Fibrella aestuarina BUZ 2: one gene and its partners. The protein of the gene in region 3 binds, or shares a complex with, the protein of the main gene of each other region. Links are inferred from orthologs where the notes say so. Each region holds a gene or a part of one and is shown on either strand. Other genes may lie near its edges. The genes, in order: rny, pfkA and pnp.

Region 1 (3,002 bases), 1.2 Mb from region 3 along the record:
TGGTGCCCTGCGCTTTGATCAGGATGGGTTCAGCCTGCACGCCCTGCGCAATCTCCTTCCCGTTGATCGTAACGGTGTAGCGGGCATCGGTGATGTTATACGGAAACTTGTTCTTGTTGGTGCACGATATCGTTGCGGCCACGTCGGTTTTCTTCAGCCCGAATTTGCCCAGATCAATGTCTTTGACCTCAATCTTCGGGATGTAATAGGTCGGTCCTCGCAGCGACTGCGATACCGTGAAAGTCCGTTCGCCCGCGATGGGTACGTCGAGGTCGAAGGTAGTGCGCAGGCGGTAGTCCGTGCTGTCGACGCCCTGGGCTTCCAGCCGTTTCAATACGCGCGTCATCTTCGCCGCCAGCAGCTTGGCCGGTAACGCTATCAGCGTGCTATCCTGCGATTTTACCTCCACTACCTTATCGTAGCTGTCTTTCACGACCTCTTCATTGTCGATGAAAAAGCTGTAATCGACACGCCGTGCCTTGAAACCGACCGGCAGCGGATTGTCGATGAGCAGGTACATGTTCATCTGGATGGCGTCGTCGCTGATGTCGGTGAAATCAAAGCGACTCAGTTCGAGCCGGGGTTTGAGTGTGCCATCGTAGGCTCCATCCTCAGATCGGGCCTTTTGCTTGAGGTTGGTATAATAGATATAGCCGCCAATACCGAGCAGGAGCAAAATGCCCAGCGTAATCAATAAGCCTTTTTTCATAACGTTGTCTTCGAGCAATACTCGTTTTGTGTAAACAACGAAAGCCGGGAATAGTCCCGGCTTTCATGCAGTTAGTAAGGCAACGTACCTGGCTACTTGGCGTAGGCCACCGAGCGCATTTCGCGGATGACCGTGACCTTGATCTGGCCGGGGTACTGCATCTCTTTCTCGATCTTCTGCGAAATCTCGAACGACAGCGCACCCGCCCGGTCGTCGGTGACGCGCTCGGCATCGACCATCACGCGCAACTCGCGGCCCGCCTGAATGGCGTAGCACTTGGTTACGCCCTGGAAGTTGGTGGCGAGTTCCTCGAGTTCTTTCAGGCGTTTGATGTACGACTCCATCATCTCGCGGCGGGCGCCGGGGCGCGAACCCGAAATGGCGTCACAGACCTGTACGATGGGCGAAATCATGCTCGTCATCTCGATCTCGTCGTGGTGAGCACCAATGGCGTTGACGACCTCGGGGTTCTCCTTGTACTTTTTGGCCAGCTCCATACCCAGCAGGGCGTGGGGCAGTTCAGCTTCTTCAGGCCACACTTTACCAATGTCGTGCAGAAGACCGGCGCGTTTGGCAAGCTTGGCGTTGAGGCCCAACTCGGCGGCCATCGTGGCGCAGAGTTTGGCCACTTCGCGTGAGTGTTGCAACAGGTTCTGCCCGTAGCTCGACCGGAAGCGCATCCGACCGATCATCTTGATCAACTCGGGGTGCAGGCCGTGAATGCCCAGGTCGATTACCGTACGTTCGCCAATCTCCACAATCTCGTCTTCGATGTTCTTGCGGGTCTTGGCCACGATTTCCTCGATGCGGGCGGGGTGAATGCGCCCATCCTGCACGAGGCGGTGCAGCGAGAGCCGGGCCACTTCGCGCCGAACCGGATCGAAGCCCGAAATAATGATCGCTTCCGGCGTATCGTCGACGATGATTTCGACGCCCGTGGCAGCTTCCAGCGTGCGGATATTGCGCCCTTCCCGCCCGATTACCTTGCCTTTCACGTCGTCGGATTCGATGTTGAACACCGATACGCAGTTTTCGATGGCATGCTCGGTAGCGGTGCGCTGAATGGTCTCGATCACCACCTTCTTCGCCTCTTTGGTCGCCGTCAGCTTGGCTTCCTCGACGATGTTCTTGACGTACGACGATGCGCGCGTTTCAGCTTCGGCTTTCAGGGTTTCGACCAGTTGCTCGCGGGCCTGCTCGGCGGATAGCCCGGCAATTTTCTCCAGTTGAGACACCTGTTCGGCCAGCATTTTGTCGGCCTCAACCTGTCGGCGATCCACGTCGGCGGCGCGGCGGTTAAGGGCTTCGGTCTGCTGCGTCAGCGCACTTTTCTGTTGATTGATCTCGTTTTTGAGCTGATTCAGTTCGCCTTCGCGGTTACGCTGCTGATCGGCCTGTTGCATGAGCTGCTGCTCGCGTTGCTTTAGTTTGGCCTCGTTTTGCTGCAACAAACCCCGTTTCTGGTTGCTCTGCTCTTCAAATTCGGCTTTGAGCTTGAGGTATTTCTCTTTGGCTTCGAGCATCCGATCCTTCTTGATCGTCTCGGCCTGCAACTCGGCATTCTTGATGATGTCGGCGGCTTTGGCTTCAGCTTCCTGCTGTTTGCCGCTGAAGGTTTTGTGAAGCAGTTTCCGGCCCACAAAAACACCGATGCCCAGCGCAAGCAAATCGCTCAGGAACATCAGCAATATGTTAGTTGTCGTCATTTGTTCGTGTCGTTAGTGTTGAACATAGCAGCGTTGCGCCCTGTTGTTCCGACACGGTGCCTGTGAGGCGAAATAAGGCTACATCCCGGTCACGCCAGCGTGGAAATGACCAACTGATTTAGCTTGGCAACTTTGTCATAAACCCGATTCTGTAACTGCCGCGACTGTTCGTCTGACTTCAGACTGGTCACCAGACATTCGATGGCAATCAGGGCCATTACGTCCTGCGTATCGCGCATACCCCGGTTGCGATGCACCTCCACTCGGTCGCGGATGAGCCGCCAGGCTTCGCGCAGCATGGTTTCCTCTTCAGGTGGCGACTTGAAGGTGTAATCGCGGTCGGCGATTTTCAGGTGTATGGATAGCAGTTCTTCCATCAACTCGATCAATTACAGGGCACGTAATCCGATTCACCGCAAAAAGGTCTAGGAATGAATGGGTTAGTGAACCGGGGTACGTAGGGTACTGGTACTTTATGACAAGGTGCTCAGGTAAGCAATACAGCGATCCAGATCGCGTATGTACTCATCGAGCTTCTGCTTTACTTCTTCACGGGCAACCGTATCAGGTAGGTTGCTGCTTACAAG
Region 2 (3,009 bases), 2.3 Mb from region 3 along the record:
TGCCCTGATCGACTACTTCCGGCAGCAGGGCAAAGCAGGCAACCCATTAACTCCCCAAATCGATGGACGCATTACGCTCGACTAGACGCCAGTTTCTGAAGCACGTTGGTGTGGCAGCGGTTGTTGGCACGGCCATGCCCTCGGCGTTACTGGCGGCCCCCAAACCCACCGTGTTGACTATTTTGCACACCAATGATCAGCACAGCCGCCTCGATCCGTTTCCGATGGATGGCAGCCGCAACGCCGGCCGGGGTGGTATTGCCCGCCGGATGACCCTGATTCAGCAGATCAGGGCCGAACAGGCGGCGGGGTCGTCGCGCCATGTGCTGCTCTTCGACGCAGGCGACATCTTTCAGGGAACGCCCTATTTCAACCTCTACAAAGGCGAGCCGGAGATCCTGGCAATGAACCGACTCGGATACGACGCGGGCACCATCGGCAACCACGATTTCGACGCGGGTATCGACAACATGCGGGATCAGTTTGCCAAAGCCACCTTCCCGATCCTGATCGCCAATTACGATTTCAGGAATACGGTGATGGCCGAACGTACCCAGCCCTACAAGATCTTCAAAAGAGACGGGGTGCGTGTGGGCGTATTTGGGCTGGGCATTCAACCCAAAGGCCTCATCCCGGAAACGCTGTACAAAGAAACGGTTTACCTCGACCCCATCGAGACCAGCACCGACGTAGCCCGGAAACTACGCACCGACGAGCACTGCGATTACGTAATCTGCCTGTCGCACCTGGGCTATAAATACAACGACTCGACCGTTTCGGATCAGGTGCTCGCGGCTAAAAGCCGGGATATCGATCTCATCATCGGCGGGCACACCCACACCTTCCTGGATGCGCCCGTAACGGTACCCAACGCCAACGGCAAACCCATTCTGGTGAATCAGGTTGGGTTTGGGGGTATCAATCTCGGCCGAATCGACCTGACGTTTGAGCGTGGCAAAGCCCCCTCGGCCAACGGCAAAGCCGTTTCCGTGTAAAACGACTATACAGTACGCTGATGACGACTAAACGCTCAGGATTTTCACCATCCTGAGCAGGTCTTCATTGATCGGTTTGGGCAACCGGATGGTGTCGCGGAACGGCGTGTAGACTAGTTCGTTGTTGATTACACCCGCCATTACGTTCTTCTCGCCATTGAGTAGGCCTTCCAGCGCACCCAGCCCCAACCGGCTTGCCAGAATGCGGTCGTAGGCCGTTGGAATACCGCCGCGCTGAATGTGGCCCAGGGTGGTCACGCGCATGTCCAGTTCGCCTTCAATCAGCTTGCTGATTTTCTCGGCTACTTCGGCGGCACTTCCCTCCTCTTCGCCTTCAGCCACAACTACAATCGACGACGATTTACTGCGGTTAAAACCCGCCTGAAGCGTTTTCACGACTTCGGAGATGGGCGTCAGCACTTCGGGCACCATCACCAGCTCAGCACCACCCGCAATCCCCGATTGGATAGCGATATAGCCCGAGTCGCGGCCCATCACCTCGATCAGGAAGATCCGGTCGTGGGAGTCGGCAGTATCACGAATTTTATCGATGGCTTCCAGGGCCGTGTTCACCGCCGTGTCGAAGCCAATGGTATAGTCAGTACCGTAGAGGTCGTTATCAATGGTGCCGGGTGCACCAACCGTCGGGATACCGAACTCGTCGAAGAAGAGCGTAGCACCGGTGAACGTACCATTACCGCCAATAGCGACAAGACCTTCAATGCCGAACTTCTGCAATTGTTCGTGGGCGCGCTGCCGCCCTTCGGGGGTCATGAACTCCTTGCTGCGGGCCGATTTCAGGATGGTACCACCCCGCTGCACGATGTTGCTCACCGAGTGAGAGGTCATCTGAAAGATGTCGCCATTGATCATCCCGTTATACCCCCGGCGGATACCGAACACTTCAATATCGTGGTAAACGGCTCCGCGCACAACTGCCCGAATGCAGGCGTTCATGCCCGGTGCGTCTCCCCCAGAGGTAAACACAGCAATACGTTTCATTAGGTCTCAAGGTTTCGTCACTACAACAACTATCCGCTGCTCAGGTGGACGAGCAGCGTTTTCAAAAACCACGCAAAATTACCCTCATTTTCAGATTTGCCGCCACTACGCTTTTAATTAACGAGCATTTCCGCTGTTTTTCTGTGAAATAGGCAAATCGTGGCTTTTGGGCCTTAGCTATGAAAAAGCCGCACCAGGTCGATGCGGCTTTCTACCAAAAAAGACTGAATTTACGGCTTATCGGGCTGGTACACTTTTACCGTGCCATCGCCTTCACTGCTGACTATCAACAAGCTACGTTTGGTAGGGCTTTGGCTTGCCGGCACAAACAGCACGCCTTCGGGTGCATCGCCGGTGGGTAATACTTGCAGAAACTGCGGGTTCGTGGGGTCGGCAAGGCTGTAGATGGCAACCGCGTCGGCTCGTTCCAGCCCGACAAAAGCTACGGGTTGCCCGTTGATCATGCCCACTGTTACGCCCTCAGCCTCAACGCCTTTGTCGTCGGAGCGCGTGTCGTCGTAGAGATTGGCCGCTACAACACGCTCTTCGAGGCTTTTCCCGGAGAAATAAACACGCTGACCCGTAGCCGTATTAAAAATGCTGAAGCCACGGCCTCCAATGGCATACAGCGCGTCATAATCGCCGTCGTTATCGGTGTCGCCCAGGCTCTTCGTTACGATCAGCCGACCCAGATTGGTGAGTTGTTTCAACACGCTGCCCGTCGGGAAGGCCGTGGGGTCGAGGGTCAACGTGCTGATGCGGGCCTCTTCGCTATAACCGGCGTAGTCGCGGGTGTCACCTTCGTCGGCGGTGATCACGTAATTGGTACCGTTTACCGTGAAGGGCGCAATGGCGTCGGGCAGGTAAAACGATCGGATCGGCCAGTTAGAGAACGCGATTTTGCTGTCGCGGTCGCTGGGGTCGATGGCGTTGCTGGGTACGTTGATGTCTTTGGTACCCAACGGCCAGATTTTCAGGATACTGCCGCCAACCAGATCCACCTCAGCGATGG
Region 3 (3,099 bases):
GACTGCTCGGCCAGGGCCTGCAGAATAGACTGACGAATCCACCAAACGGCGTATGAAATAAACTTAAAACCACGGGTTTCGTCGAAGCGTTGAGCGGCTTTGATCAGGCCGAGGTTCCCCTCGTTGATCAGGTCACCCAGCGACAACCCCTGGTTCTGGTATTGCTTGGCTACCGACACCACGAAACGCAGGTTGGCCTTGGTCAGGCGTTCGAGCGAGAGCTGGTCCCCTTCCCGAATCTTCTGGGCGAGGGTCACCTCTTCGTCGGGCGTGAGCAGGTCCACTTTACCAATTTCCTGAAGGTATTTATCCAGGGATTGGCTCTCGCGGTTGGTAATCTGTTTTGAAATTTTTAGCTGTCTCATGGCTTATTGAGGTAGGTAGGGCAGTAACACCCTCAAAAAGACGCTACTACCCTTTTTAATCAACAATTCAGGCTTTCGTATTGTTCTCCGGGCGCGGTAGCAGAGCTTTACGAGATAAACGGTATTTACCCGTTTTCTTGTCAATCTCAACCAATTTTACCCGAACCTCATCCCCTACTTTAAAGACGCCGTCCATAGTTTCCAGGCGCTCCCATTTAACCTCTGAAATGTGGAGAAGCCCGTCTTTACCCGGCAGGAACTCAACGAAGGCCCCAAACGGCTGGATGGTTTTCACCTTACCGTCGTAGATTTCGCCTACTTCAGCCGTTGCCGTGATGCCTTTAACGCGGCCAACGGCTTTGTCCATGCTTTCTTTATTGGTCGCGAAAATGCTGACGAAACCAGCGCCTTCCCGCTCTTCGATGTTGACAGTGGCCCCAGATTCACGCTGAATCTCCTGTACCACTTTACCACCGGGCCCGATCACGGCACCGATCTGATCCTGCGCGATCTTGATCACGTAGGCACGCGGCGCAAACGATTTCAGGTCAGGCTTCACGGCGTCGAGCGCTTTCTTCATCTCGCCCAGAATGTGCAGCCGACCAGCGCGGGCCTGCATCAGTGCTTCGGTCAGGATTTCGTACGACAGGCCGTTCACCTTCATGTCCATCTGAACCGCGGTGATGCCTTTCTCCGAACCCGTCACTTTGAAGTCCATATCACCCAGGTGATCTTCATCACCCAGAATGTCTGACAGTACGGCGTATTTACCGGTGGCTTCGTCGGTGATCAACCCCATCGCGATCCCGGCAATGGGCGCTTTGATTTTGATACCGGCGTCCATCAGCGCCAACGTACCGGCACACACCGTCGCCATCGACGACGATCCGTTCGACTCCAGAATGTCGGATACGATACGGATGGTGTACGGGTTATCCTGACCTTCGGGCAGCATGCCTTTGAGGGCGCGGTGGGCCAGGTTACCGTGGCCAACTTCGCGGCGGCTGGCACCCCGGTTGGGTTTTACTTCGCCCGTTGAGAAGCCAGGGAAGTTGTAGTGCAACATGAATTTGTTGTAGCCCTGCGTCAGCGGCTGATCAACGATCTGCTCGTCCAGCTTAGTGCCGAGCGTTACGGTGGTCATCGACTGGGTCTCGCCACGGGTGAAGATGGCTGAACCGTGCGCACGGGGCAGGTAATCGACTTCGCACTGAATGGGCCGGATCTCGTCGAGTTTGCGGCTGTCGAGGCGGTAGCGCTCGTTCAGTACCAGGTTACGCGAGGCTTCCCAAACCAAGTCGTGGAAATACGTCTTGATCAGGCTTTCGTTAACCTCGGCCCCTTCAGGCAGCGATGCCATATATTCGTCGCGAACGGCTTTGAAGCCTTCCGAGCGGGCCTTCTTGCTGGCCTGCCCTTTCTTCGCTACCTCGTAAATCTTGTCGTAACAGAACGCCCGAACGGCAGCGCGCAACTCCTCATCGTGCGTTTCGTGGTTGTACTCGCGCTTTTCGGTTTTGCCAACCTTTGCCTCGAGTTCTTTCTGGGCGGCAATCTGCGCTTTGATGGCATCGTGAGCCACTTTCAGCGCTTCAACCACCTCATTTTCCTGCGCCTCGTCCAGTTCGCCTTCCACCATGTTGATGTCGCGCTCGTTGGCAGCGACAATCAGGTCGAGGGTGGCGTTCTGCAACTCAGACGTCAAGGGATTGATTTTGTATTCGCCGTTGATTTTGGCAACGCGTACTTCCGAAATCGGGCCACCAAACGGAATGTCGGATACGGCCAGGGCCGATGAAGCAGCCAAGGCGGCCAGCTGATCGGGCTGTACTTCGGGGTCGGCCGAGATCATGGTGATCATCACCTGCACGTCGGCGTGGTAATTTTCGGGGAAGGTGGGGCGCAGCGCCCGGTCAACGAGGCGGCTGATCAGGATTTCGTAATCCGACAGCCGACCTTCGCGGCGCTGGAAGCTACCGGGAATCCGACCGGCAGACGCAAATTTTTCCTGGTAATCGACCGACAGCGGCAGGAAGTCGATCCCTTCGCGGGCTTCCTTACTGGCCACGACGGTGGCTAACAACATCGTATCGCCCAATCGAACGACAACGGCTCCGTCGGCCTGACGGGCCAGCTTACCGGTTTCAATCGTGATCTCCCGTCCATCGGGGAGGGCGACCGTTTGTGTGGTGACTTGAAACATACAGACAGTTTTACTTCGCGCTACAACAGCTTTAAAAACATCAAAAATTAGAGACTCTACCCTACCGCTTGCACCACAAAATAGAAGGTCGCTCAACGCCGGTCTGTTGAATCGGAGGAATCGGGGTCCTCATGCGGCCAAACGCCGCCTGCGATAACCGGGATTTGGGAACTTCGCTTTATGAATCAAGCCTAGCCGAAAAGTCACTTTTCGGGCTACGGATTATTCAGAAAAAGAAGGCAACTATTAGATGAGGCGCACGAAAATACCGATGAATGGCATATAACGTCCTTTTTTCAGCACCTAATGATTACTTAGAAATGTCCATATATGCAAACAGGGAACCCGCTAGAGAGTTCCCTGTTCGACGCAACCGATCCGATTACTTACGGATACCGAGTTCCGCAATAATGGCCCGGTAGCGGCTGATATCTTTACGCTGGAGGTAGTCCAGCATGTGGCGACGCTTACCTACCAGTTTAAGCAGTCCCTGACGGGTGCTATAATCATGCTTGTGAGCCTTGAGGTGCT

The links.
Region 1: pnp (region 3) and rny share a complex: the UniProt entries of both Bacillus subtilis proteins name them as parts of the possible RNA degradosome complex. The link is inferred for Fibrella aestuarina BUZ 2 from one-to-one orthologs.
Region 2: pnp (region 3) and pfkA share a complex: the UniProt entries of both Bacillus subtilis proteins name them as parts of the possible RNA degradosome complex. The link is inferred for Fibrella aestuarina BUZ 2 from one-to-one orthologs.

Annotation. Positions count from the first base shown.
Region 1 is NC_020054.1:1,699,014-1,702,015, forward strand. Bases 109-2,953 are described here. They hold rny (ribonuclease Y), read right to left. Parts: upstream 2,416-2,953; coding sequence 802-2,415; downstream 109-801. Other genes in these bases: FAES_RS06895 (LEA/WHy family protein), read right to left, coding at 109-709; FAES_RS06905 (cell division protein ZapA), read right to left, coding at 2,505-2,792; FAES_RS06910 (hypothetical protein), read right to left, coding at 2,889-2,953. Also shown: more of FAES_RS06895, read right to left, coding at 1-108; more of FAES_RS06910, read right to left, coding at 2,954-3,002. UniProt on the Bacillus subtilis protein: Endoribonuclease that initiates mRNA decay. Initiates the decay of all SAM-dependent riboswitches, such as yitJ riboswitch. Involved in processing of the gapA operon mRNA, it cleaves between cggR and gapA.
Region 2 is NC_020054.1:551,092-554,100, forward strand. Bases 11-2,862 are described here. They hold pfkA (6-phosphofructokinase), read right to left. Parts: upstream 1,998-2,862; coding sequence 1,023-1,997; downstream 11-1,022. Other genes in these bases: FAES_RS02115 (5'-nucleotidase C-terminal domain-containing protein), read left to right, coding at 11-85; FAES_RS02120 (bifunctional metallophosphatase/5'-nucleotidase), read left to right, coding at 63-995; FAES_RS02130 (choice-of-anchor I family protein), read right to left, coding at 2,228-2,862. Outside these bases: more of FAES_RS02115, read left to right, coding at 1-10; more of FAES_RS02130, read right to left, coding at 2,863-3,009. UniProt on the Bacillus subtilis protein: Catalyzes the phosphorylation of D-fructose 6-phosphate to fructose 1,6-bisphosphate by ATP, the first committing step of glycolysis.
Region 3 is NC_020054.1:2,860,609-2,863,707, reverse strand. What follows is about bases 1-2,942. They hold pnp (polyribonucleotide nucleotidyltransferase), read right to left. Parts: upstream 2,569-2,942; coding sequence 433-2,568; downstream 1-432. Other genes in these bases: FAES_RS11740 (sigma-70 family RNA polymerase sigma factor), read right to left, coding at 1-365. Also shown: rpsO (30S ribosomal protein S15), read right to left, coding at 2,951-3,099. UniProt on the Bacillus subtilis protein: Involved in mRNA degradation. Catalyzes the phosphorolysis of single-stranded polyribonucleotides processively in the 3'- to 5'-direction. Necessary for competence development in Bacillus subtilis.